DNA from 2 places in the Oceanobacillus picturae genome. Region 2 is predicted to be linked to the other one. Evidence: a T-box and tRNA genes for the amino acid it is inferred to sense, from the RefSeq annotation. Region 2 holds a T-box; the other holds one or more tRNA genes.

Region 1 (4,432 bases), on a different contig from region 2:
AAGTAAATGCGCTACAGATTCAACTGCCATTCTTGTATCTCCAATGCTGCCTGAATCGGCAACAACGAAATGAAAATCATCATTTAACTCAATAAATTCCGTAGGGTTATCCTTTTCATACCATACAGGTAATTCAGAAGTTATTGTTAACGTATCAATTCCACTAGGCGCTCCGTGCGCAAACGTTTCTGCAATGTTTGCAAGCTTAAGAAGCTCCTCATCTGTGTGATCAATACTTGCATACGCAAATAATGATCGAATAACAGAGATCGCGACAGAAGCACTAGAACCAAGCCCTTTTCCAGGAGGTACCGAGGATTTAATCCGAATTAGCAGATCCGCTTCCGGCATTTCAAGGTATTCAAGGGTTCCACTAATACAACTGGCAATCCCTTGCAAGGATTCAGGAGCTAAATCCAAGGGTCCATGATAAAACGTGCTATCAATCACGACCGGCCCTGGCTCGTGTTCTACTATAGATTCTACACCTACCAAAGGAAACGGGATAGCGATAGCGGGTTGTCCGTGTACAACTGCATGCTCCCCAATTAGAATCAGTTTACTATGAGCTATTCCTATAGCTGTTTGTTCTGTAGTTGTAGCTTTTTCTGCACTCATTTTTTAATTTGTTCCACCAATTCTTTAGCTTTTCCGACACGGATTTCGTTTAGTTCCACTAACTTTCCTGCAACGATATCAATCATCTCCCCAGAAGCCCCTGCCGCTATTGCAACAGAGCGAGAATGTAATGCCATATGTCCTTTTTGAATACCATCTGTTACTAACGCTTTAAGCGCTCCAAGGTTTTGCGCTAATCCAACAGCAACAATGACCTGAGCCAATTCTTGCGCGGATTCAACGTTCAAAATATCTTGCGCTACCTTAGCAATAGGATGCACACGTATAGCGCCGCCTACAGTTCCGACTGACATAGGCAATTCTAGTTCACCAACTAGGTTTCCCTTACTGTCCGTAGACCATGTAGTCATGGAGCTATATTGTCCTGTTCTTGCTGCATAGGCATGTGCCCCAGCCTCAACTGCACGCCAATCATTACCAGTAGCAATTACGATAGGGTCAATTCCGTTCATAATTCCTTTATTATGCGTAACCGCACGATAAGGGTCCGAAGCTGCAAACTCGTACGCATGTACGACACCATCTCGTACTTCTTCTCCGGAAAAGTCACCTGATTGAAGTAAGTTGGCAGGAATGACACAGCGCGCCCGCGCAAGACATCTATCTGCATAATTAGAAAGAATTCTCAAGTAAACCTTCCCATTTGTTAACGACTCGACAGTAGGTGCTAATGACTCCACCATAGTATTAATTATATTCGCACCCATCGCGTCACATGTATTTACATACAGATGCACGACGAGCATTTTACCATAAGCCGAATCAGACGCCTCGTTTAAGATCCTTACTTCCAGATCCTCAGCTCCCCCGCCTCTAGCAACCAGGCTTGGATAAGCAGCGTTAGCATCCTCAATAAGTGAGTCCTTTTCCGCTAGTATGGACGCCTTAGCAGCATCCAAATCAGGAGCACCCACTACTTGAATTTGCCCGATCATTACTCTTTCCGTGGCTTCCGTAGTGAATCCCCCGGCTTCTCGAACGATCTTAGCAATATAACTGGCTGACGCAACCACAGATGGTTCTTCAATAGCCATTGGTACTACATATTCTTTCCCATTTATTAAGAAGTTCAATCCTACTCCTAAAGGAAGAGGGTATGTTCCAATCACATTTTCAATCATTTTATCTGCAGTTTCAGTAGAGAGCGGTTCATTGAAAGTTGCTGAGTCATTCGCAGAAAGGTGTTGGGCATCTTGCAATAATTCTCTGCGTTCTGTAACTGTCTTATTGTAGAAGCCTGGGATCCGGGAAGTTTTCATACGTCTTCATCCTTTTGTATACAATAATTATATATATAAACTTCGTATCAATTTTGTTAATAAAGTCTTAAATCTAATTTATTATAACACGTTTGGCATCTATATTTCCTTAAATAAAATCACTGTAACTATTATGTAAAAAAAAGGGCTAAAATGCAAATAAACAAGGTTGTTTATCAATAAAAACGACCCTGTTTATCTACAATTACCATATTCATGTTGTACACTAACGTTAATTAAAATGATGAGCCATGAAGGATTCGAACCTTCGACCCTCTGATTAAAAGTCAGATGCTCTACCAACTGAGCTAATGGCTCGTACACACTTGAAGTGAATAGTGGTGCCGGCCAGAGGACTTGAACCCCCAACCTACTGATTACAAGTCAGTTGCTCTACCAGTTGAGCTAGGCCGGCAAATGGTGGAGGATGCAGGGATCGAACCGCGACCTCCTGCTTGTAAGGCAGGTGCTCTCCCAGCTGAGCTAATCCTCCAGCATGGGTTAAAATTTGGTGACCCGTACGGGATTCGAACCCGTGTTACCGCCGTGAAAGGGCGGTGTCTTAACCGCTTGACCAACGGGCCATAGGAATTAATGAGATCATGATTTGAAAGTAAATCGACAATTTGTTACATATCTCTCAAACCAACGAATTTTATTATAGCTTTTTCTTTACACTTTGTAAAGAGGAAAATACAATTTTTTTATCTTTTTTTCATTTGCTTCAAAATATGTTGAAACAACAACGTTCCACCTGACATATTTAGCAGAATGCTAGTGGTCTTTAGTCCATTTCCAACAAAACGTTCTAAATTACTATCTTGTTTTTAACCGCTAGAGTTACTCAACATACTTTCTAATTGTAATTCAATTAGGTTATAATATAGAAGATCATTATAATGGAGGTATTTTTCATGTCTAATTTAATGCAAGGCAAGAATGTAGTCGTCATGGGTGTTGCAAGCGAACGAAGTATTGCCTGGGGAATAACAAAGTCATTACATAACGCAGGAGCAAACCTGATTTTCACAAACAGACAGGAACGTTCTTATCAAAAACTAACAAAGTTATTAGAGAAAAATGATATAGAGCCAAGATTAATTGTATCATGCGATGTTGCAAGTGATGAAAGTATTACAGATGCATTTGATGAGATAAAGGAGAAAGTTGGCGTCATTCACGGCGTGGTTCATTCCGTAGCGTTCGCCAAGCGTGAGGAACTAAAAGGCGAGTATGCTGATACATCACGCGAGGGTTTCTTACTAGCACAGGAAATTAGTGCATTTTCTTTAGCCGCTGTGACAAAAGCTGCTAAACCACTTATGACTGAAGGTGGTAGTATTGTTACACAGACCTATCTTGGAGCAGAAAGAGTAATTCAAAACTACAACGTGATGGGCGTTGCCAAAGCTTCCTTAGAAGCAAGCATGCGTTACTTAGCAGAAGACGTTGGGAAGTATGGAATCCGTGTTAATGCCATTTCAGCTGGTCCAATTAGGACTTTATCTGCAAAAGGTGTCGGCGGCTTTAACGAAAAACTTGGTATTATCGAAGAAAAAGCTCCACTACGCAGAAATGTAGATCAGGATCAGGTTGGAGACGCTACTTTATTCTTCCTAAGTGACCTGGCTAGAGGGGTTACTGGAGAAGTCATGCACGTAGATTCCGGATATCATATTATCGGAGGATAATATGATAGAACAGAAGACGCTTCTTTGCATATCATTTTGCAAAAAGCGTCTTTTATTTTAGGGGGAATGTTATATGTATGATGCGTTCTTTTCTGTTGAAGGAAACACATTTGTTTCATTCCATACATCTCATCTCATTATGTTACTTATTTATTTAATAGGCTTTATACTACTTATTCTTTTTAGCACATTAAAAACACGATCTATCTATGGCCGTATTTATACCATGATAAAATGGTTCCTTTTCATTCTATTAGTAACGTCAGAGGTTAGCTATCAAGTCTGGTCAGCAACTAGTGGAATCTGGGTCTTAAGTGAATATATTCCCTTGCATCTATGCGGTATTGCCAGTATTACGGCAGCCATATCTCTTTTACTTCAGAACAAAAAGCTTGCCACTTTAACTTTCTATATCGGTTTTATTCCAGCCCTACTAGCGTTAATTACACCGGAGTTACCTTATGATTTTCCACATTTCCGTTTCTGGAAATTCTTTTTGCATCACATAGCCATATCTTGGGCGAGCCTGTTTTTAATTCTCACAAGTTCAATCTCTTTAAAGTACAGCTCTATGCTTAAAAGCTATGGTTTACTACTCATCTACGCTGTATTTATAGGCTTTATCATTAATCCAGCTTTGAATTCTAATTACCTCTATCTTCGGGACACACCATTATCAAACACACCTTTAGACTATTTCGGTGATGGCATGCTATATTATGTAAATTTATGTCTAGTCGCACTTGCTGTCTTTTCGCTCCAATGGGGAATCGTTCGCTTCTTGAAAAAGTCCTAGAAATTCTTGTTTTACGGAGACTCATTCAAGTCCAGCCAGGATAACAT
Region 2 (4,432 bases):
GTTGAAAAAGTCGAAGAATACCCAGATGGTAGAGTTGAATTTACCCACCGTTTCCCAGTGGAAATTTCTGTACCTACTTATCGCGTACACAATCTTAATGACGTTTCAGTCTATATCGATTCCTTTGATTACGAGATTCCAGATGAAAGTAGTCTTAAGCTATATTCTACCATTGAGATATATGGGATAAGTGAAATAAAGGAAACACCGAGAAATGAAATAGACCAAGCAAACGTGGAAGAGGTAGCGAACGCAGAGCAAGAATTAAGAGATGACACGGAACAACCACATCTTTCATCTAAGACGCTAGAAGAGGATGAGCAGCCAGATGCAATAGGCAATGAAGAAAGGGAAGAAAGCGAAGAAAGCGAAATACAAGATGACGAATCTCTAATAGATAGAGAAAAATTGGATTTCGAGTTTGAGTTAAAAGAAAAAGAAGAGCCATCAGAAGAGGTTAAAGCCTTTCCGTTTTCTCCTCCTGAAATTCCAGAGCTTAAAAAAGAGTTGGATGATGGTATTAAAGAAGAACCAGAAGAAGGCAGATGGAAATATAAAGAAACGAAGTCCTTTAGTGAGTTTTTTAACAAATCTGCATCAGAAGAAAGTAGTAGTGAAAGTGAATCTGAGATATTAGATGTAGAAGAAAACGAAGAAGATTGGGAAGAATCCACGGTAGAGTATGACGTACAGGATAGTTCAGAAAACCGTGAAGACCCTGTTCAAGATGTTAGCTACCTATCAGACATGTTCCGTGATAGTGAGGAGGAAAAATATACAAAGATGCGTCTTTGTATCGTGCAAGAAAGGGATACAATCGAATCTATTGCAGAGCGCTATCAGGTTACAACACTACAACTTATCAAGCAAAACCAGCTCGATGACGAATTTGAAGTGTCAGAAGGACAACTGTTATACATTCCAAAGAAGAGATAAATTTAATTCACTGCCCCTTGATTAAAAACAAGGGGTAGTACTTATTTAGGAATAACAATTCCTCTAAGGTGGTGAGCTAGAATGGAAGCCGAAAATATATTGCAGTCTTATTCTGTATACCCATTGTCTATAGAAAAGATTACGAAACGTTTGTGGAAGATAAGCGATGGAAACCGCAACTATGCACTAAAAGAAAGCAAGCTGTCTTCCAGTACGATCGTAAATTGGGAAAAGTCATTTAAATTGGCTGAGTATCATCAGCTACATGCTATTTTGCCAGTATATATGACAAGAAATGGTCAACTATATCAGGAGCATCTCGGAAGCTTTTATTATCTTAGTCCATGGGTCGACCATGATAACGGTAGAGGCACGGAACGAAACATTGCCGATTTTTATAGCAACCTTGGTGCTGTGCATGCAAAAACGAAACAGACTAAACAAATTGAAAAAGACACTTTCGTTCGTGAATTTGGTACATACAAGCAGGCTTGTGAAACACTTTTTAATGAATTAAACAGAACGGTTGATCGTTTTGAGCGAAACCACTATATGTCTCCATTTGAATTATTGGTATGCTCACAGTTTCGCGATATTGACATGGTGTTTCAGGTTTTGAATAAACGCCTGGACCAACTTGTTTATGTGTCCAACGATGAGCAAGTAACCTGGAATAGTAGTTTTTGTCATGGGCAGTTAAGCAGAGATCATATAGTGCATCACAACAGTGCCCAGCTTATTAATTGGGAACAAGCTCGATATGAGAATGCTACAATGGATTTAGTGCGTTTTTATCGTTCCGAAACGCTTGATTATGATGCCCCAATAACTGCCTATACAGAGGAATTTCATTCTTACATAAAGGAAAATGAACTAACTGAAAAAGAGTTACAGCTTTTGACCATCCATTTACTGCACCCATCTTCCTATTTTCGGTTAGTTCAAGAATATCTTGAAGACCCTTCAAATCAAACAATGTTAGCGAGAACGAGACAATTACAACGTGCATACAGACAGCTAACTTTTGGCCTGCAATGGTCTGATTATGTGGAAAAGGAGCATGAAATAATAAATTTTGATGATCTAGATAGCTAAATCCACTCCAAATAAAAAGCTATAAAGACCCCAACGATTAAACCAAGTAAAAAAACATCAAATGTAGTCGGAAAAAATAATGTGCGGACTAACTGAAATATCAGGATAGGTAATGTGACCTTTTCGGCTATAAACAAGCAGTTTCTTGCCCATGGTGGGAGTTTATATCGGTAATAACGGGCCATTATAATCTTCTCCTTTCTACCCCTTCACTTTTTGTGTGTGTTTTAATATACTATGTATAAACATAGGGTGATTGTGCAACCCTGCTAAATAATAGTTGACGTAAATACAGCTTAACTATAAAATGTATCTAGATATTATAATAGTGATGATGGAGAAGAGTACAGAATGAGCTGTCTAAAGAGAGGGAAACAGATGGTGAAAGTTTCCCGGCTGAGCGTGTTCTGGAAGGTCGCTCCTGATGCTGCATCTTTGAACGCTTACGTTAGTAGGAGAATGCCGGTTACAAACCGTTATCAATTAATGAAGTGTACAGGTCTGTATGTGACCTGTAAACAAAGGTGGTACCACGGAAAATAGAACTTTTTCGTCCTTTCTATAGGATGAAAAGGTTTTTTTTACGTTAAAAAGTATAAAATTTTTAGCTAGGGAGAAGTGACGACGTAGGTAAAAATTAAAAGTACCAAGTATAAGAAAGACGTACAGATTCGTTAACCGACTAGCGATTGCTATTTTTTCTAAATGGAAAAAGGAGGATTAAGATATGAGTGAACAAGAAAAACAAGCACTGTCTGCAAAGTATAACCCGCAGGAAGTAGAAGAAAACAGGTATCAATTTTGGTTAGATGGAAAGTACTTTGAAGCAGAAGGGAAGGATTCTAAGAAAGAGGCCTATTCTATTGTAATTCCGCCACCTAACGTAACAGGAAGACTCCACCTTGGCCATGCATGGGATACGACCATGCAGGATACGATCTCAAGAATGAAGCGAATGCAAGGATATGATGTACTATGGCTTCCTGGTATGGACCATGCTGGCATCGCTACTCAGGCTAAAGTAGAAGCGAAGCTAAAGGAACAAGGAACGAACCGCTATGAGCTAGGTAGAGAGAAATTTCTCGAAACTGCTTGGGAATGGAAATCCGAATATGCAGATTTTATTCGTTCACAGTGGGAAAAATTAGGCTTAGGATTAGATTATTCTCGTGAACGCTTTACGCTTGATAATGGATTGTCAGAGGCAGTTAAAGAAGTGTTCGTTAAACTGTATGAAAAGGGCTGGATTTATCGTGGCGAGTATATTATTAACTGGGACCCGAAAACCAAAACCGCACTTTCAGACATTGAGGTTATTTACGAGGAAGTACAGGGGAAATTTTATCACTTACGTTATCCAATTAAGGATAGTGATGAGTATATCGAAATAGCCACCACTCGACCTGAAACGATGCTTGGTGATACAGCAGTTGCCGTACATCCGAAAGACGAGCGTTATAGCCATTTAATTGGTAAGAGAGTTATCTTACCAATTACTGGTCGGGAAATAGAAATTGTTGCCGATGATTATGTAGATAGAGAATTTGGTTCAGGAGCTGTTAAAATAACTCCCGCACATGATCCGAATGATTTTGAAATTGGAAATCGACACAATCTGGAAAGAGTCCTTGTCATGAATGAGGATGGAACAATGAATGAAAAGGCTGGGAAATACGAAGGTTTAGATCGTTTTGATTGCCGTAAGCAGATTGTGAAGGATCTTGAGGATATGGGCGTGCTATTTAAAATAGAAGATCATATTCATCAAGTAGGACATTCGGAAAGAAGTGGAGCGGTTGTAGAGCCTTACTTGTCTACACAATGGTTTGTAGATATGCAACCACTGGCAGATGCTGCAGTGGAAATGCAACAAACAGAAGATAAAGTCAATTTTGTACCAGATCGATTTGAACGCACCTATCTAAACTGGATGGATAATATTCGAGACTGGTGTATCTCTCGACAGTTATGGTGGGGCCATCGGATTCCTGCTTGGTATCATAAAGAAACAAATGAATTGTATGTTGGCAAAGAAGCTCCGGAAGACAGTGAAAACTGGGTACAGGATGAGGATGTACTTGATACATGGTTCTCTTCTGCATTGTGGCCATTTTCTACAATGGGCTGGCCAGATACAGATTCAGACGATTTCAAACGATATTTCCCAACAGGTGTATTGGTGACTGGATATGACATTATCTTTTTCTGGGTTGCACGAATGATCTTCCAATCGAAGGAATTCACCGACGTTAAACCTTTTAATGACGTATTAATTCATGGATTAATACGCGATGCAGAAGGCCGGAAAATGAGTAAATCCCTTGGAAACGGTGTTGATCCAATGGATGTAATCGAAAAATATGGAGCAGACTCTCTACGGTATTTCTTATTAACAGGGTCT

Evidence for each region. A T-box is a leader RNA that pairs with one kind of tRNA and senses whether it is charged. The one in region 2 lies ahead of BN988_RS00835 (valine--tRNA ligase), so its partner is inferred to be a tRNA-Val.
Region 1: it encodes a tRNA-Val, which carries the amino acid that the T-box ahead of BN988_RS00835 (valine--tRNA ligase) is inferred to sense. The anticodon was not compared.

Annotation. Positions count from the first base shown of each region.
Region 1 covers NZ_CCAX010000002.1:15,616-20,047, reverse strand. The annotation lists gene mvk (mevalonate kinase) at 1-618, opposite strand, end outside; gene BN988_RS11155 (hydroxymethylglutaryl-CoA reductase, degradative) at 615-1,898, opposite strand; tRNA gene BN988_RS11150 (tRNA-Lys) at 2,144-2,216, opposite strand; tRNA gene BN988_RS11145 (tRNA-Thr) at 2,238-2,313, opposite strand; tRNA gene BN988_RS11140 (tRNA-Val) at 2,317-2,391, opposite strand; tRNA gene BN988_RS11135 (tRNA-Glu) at 2,408-2,482, opposite strand; gene fabI (enoyl-ACP reductase FabI) at 2,813-3,589, shown strand; gene BN988_RS11125 (YwaF family protein) at 3,663-4,385, shown strand; gene BN988_RS11120 (hypothetical protein) at 4,397-4,432, opposite strand, start outside.
Region 2 covers NZ_CCAX010000001.1:165,199-169,630, forward strand. The annotation lists gene spoVID (stage VI sporulation protein D) at 1-936, shown strand, start outside; gene BN988_RS00825 (phosphotransferase) at 1,018-2,031, shown strand; gene BN988_RS00830 (hypothetical protein) at 2,028-2,216, opposite strand; T-box leader at 2,354-2,592, shown strand; gene BN988_RS00835 (valine--tRNA ligase) at 2,759-4,432, shown strand, end outside.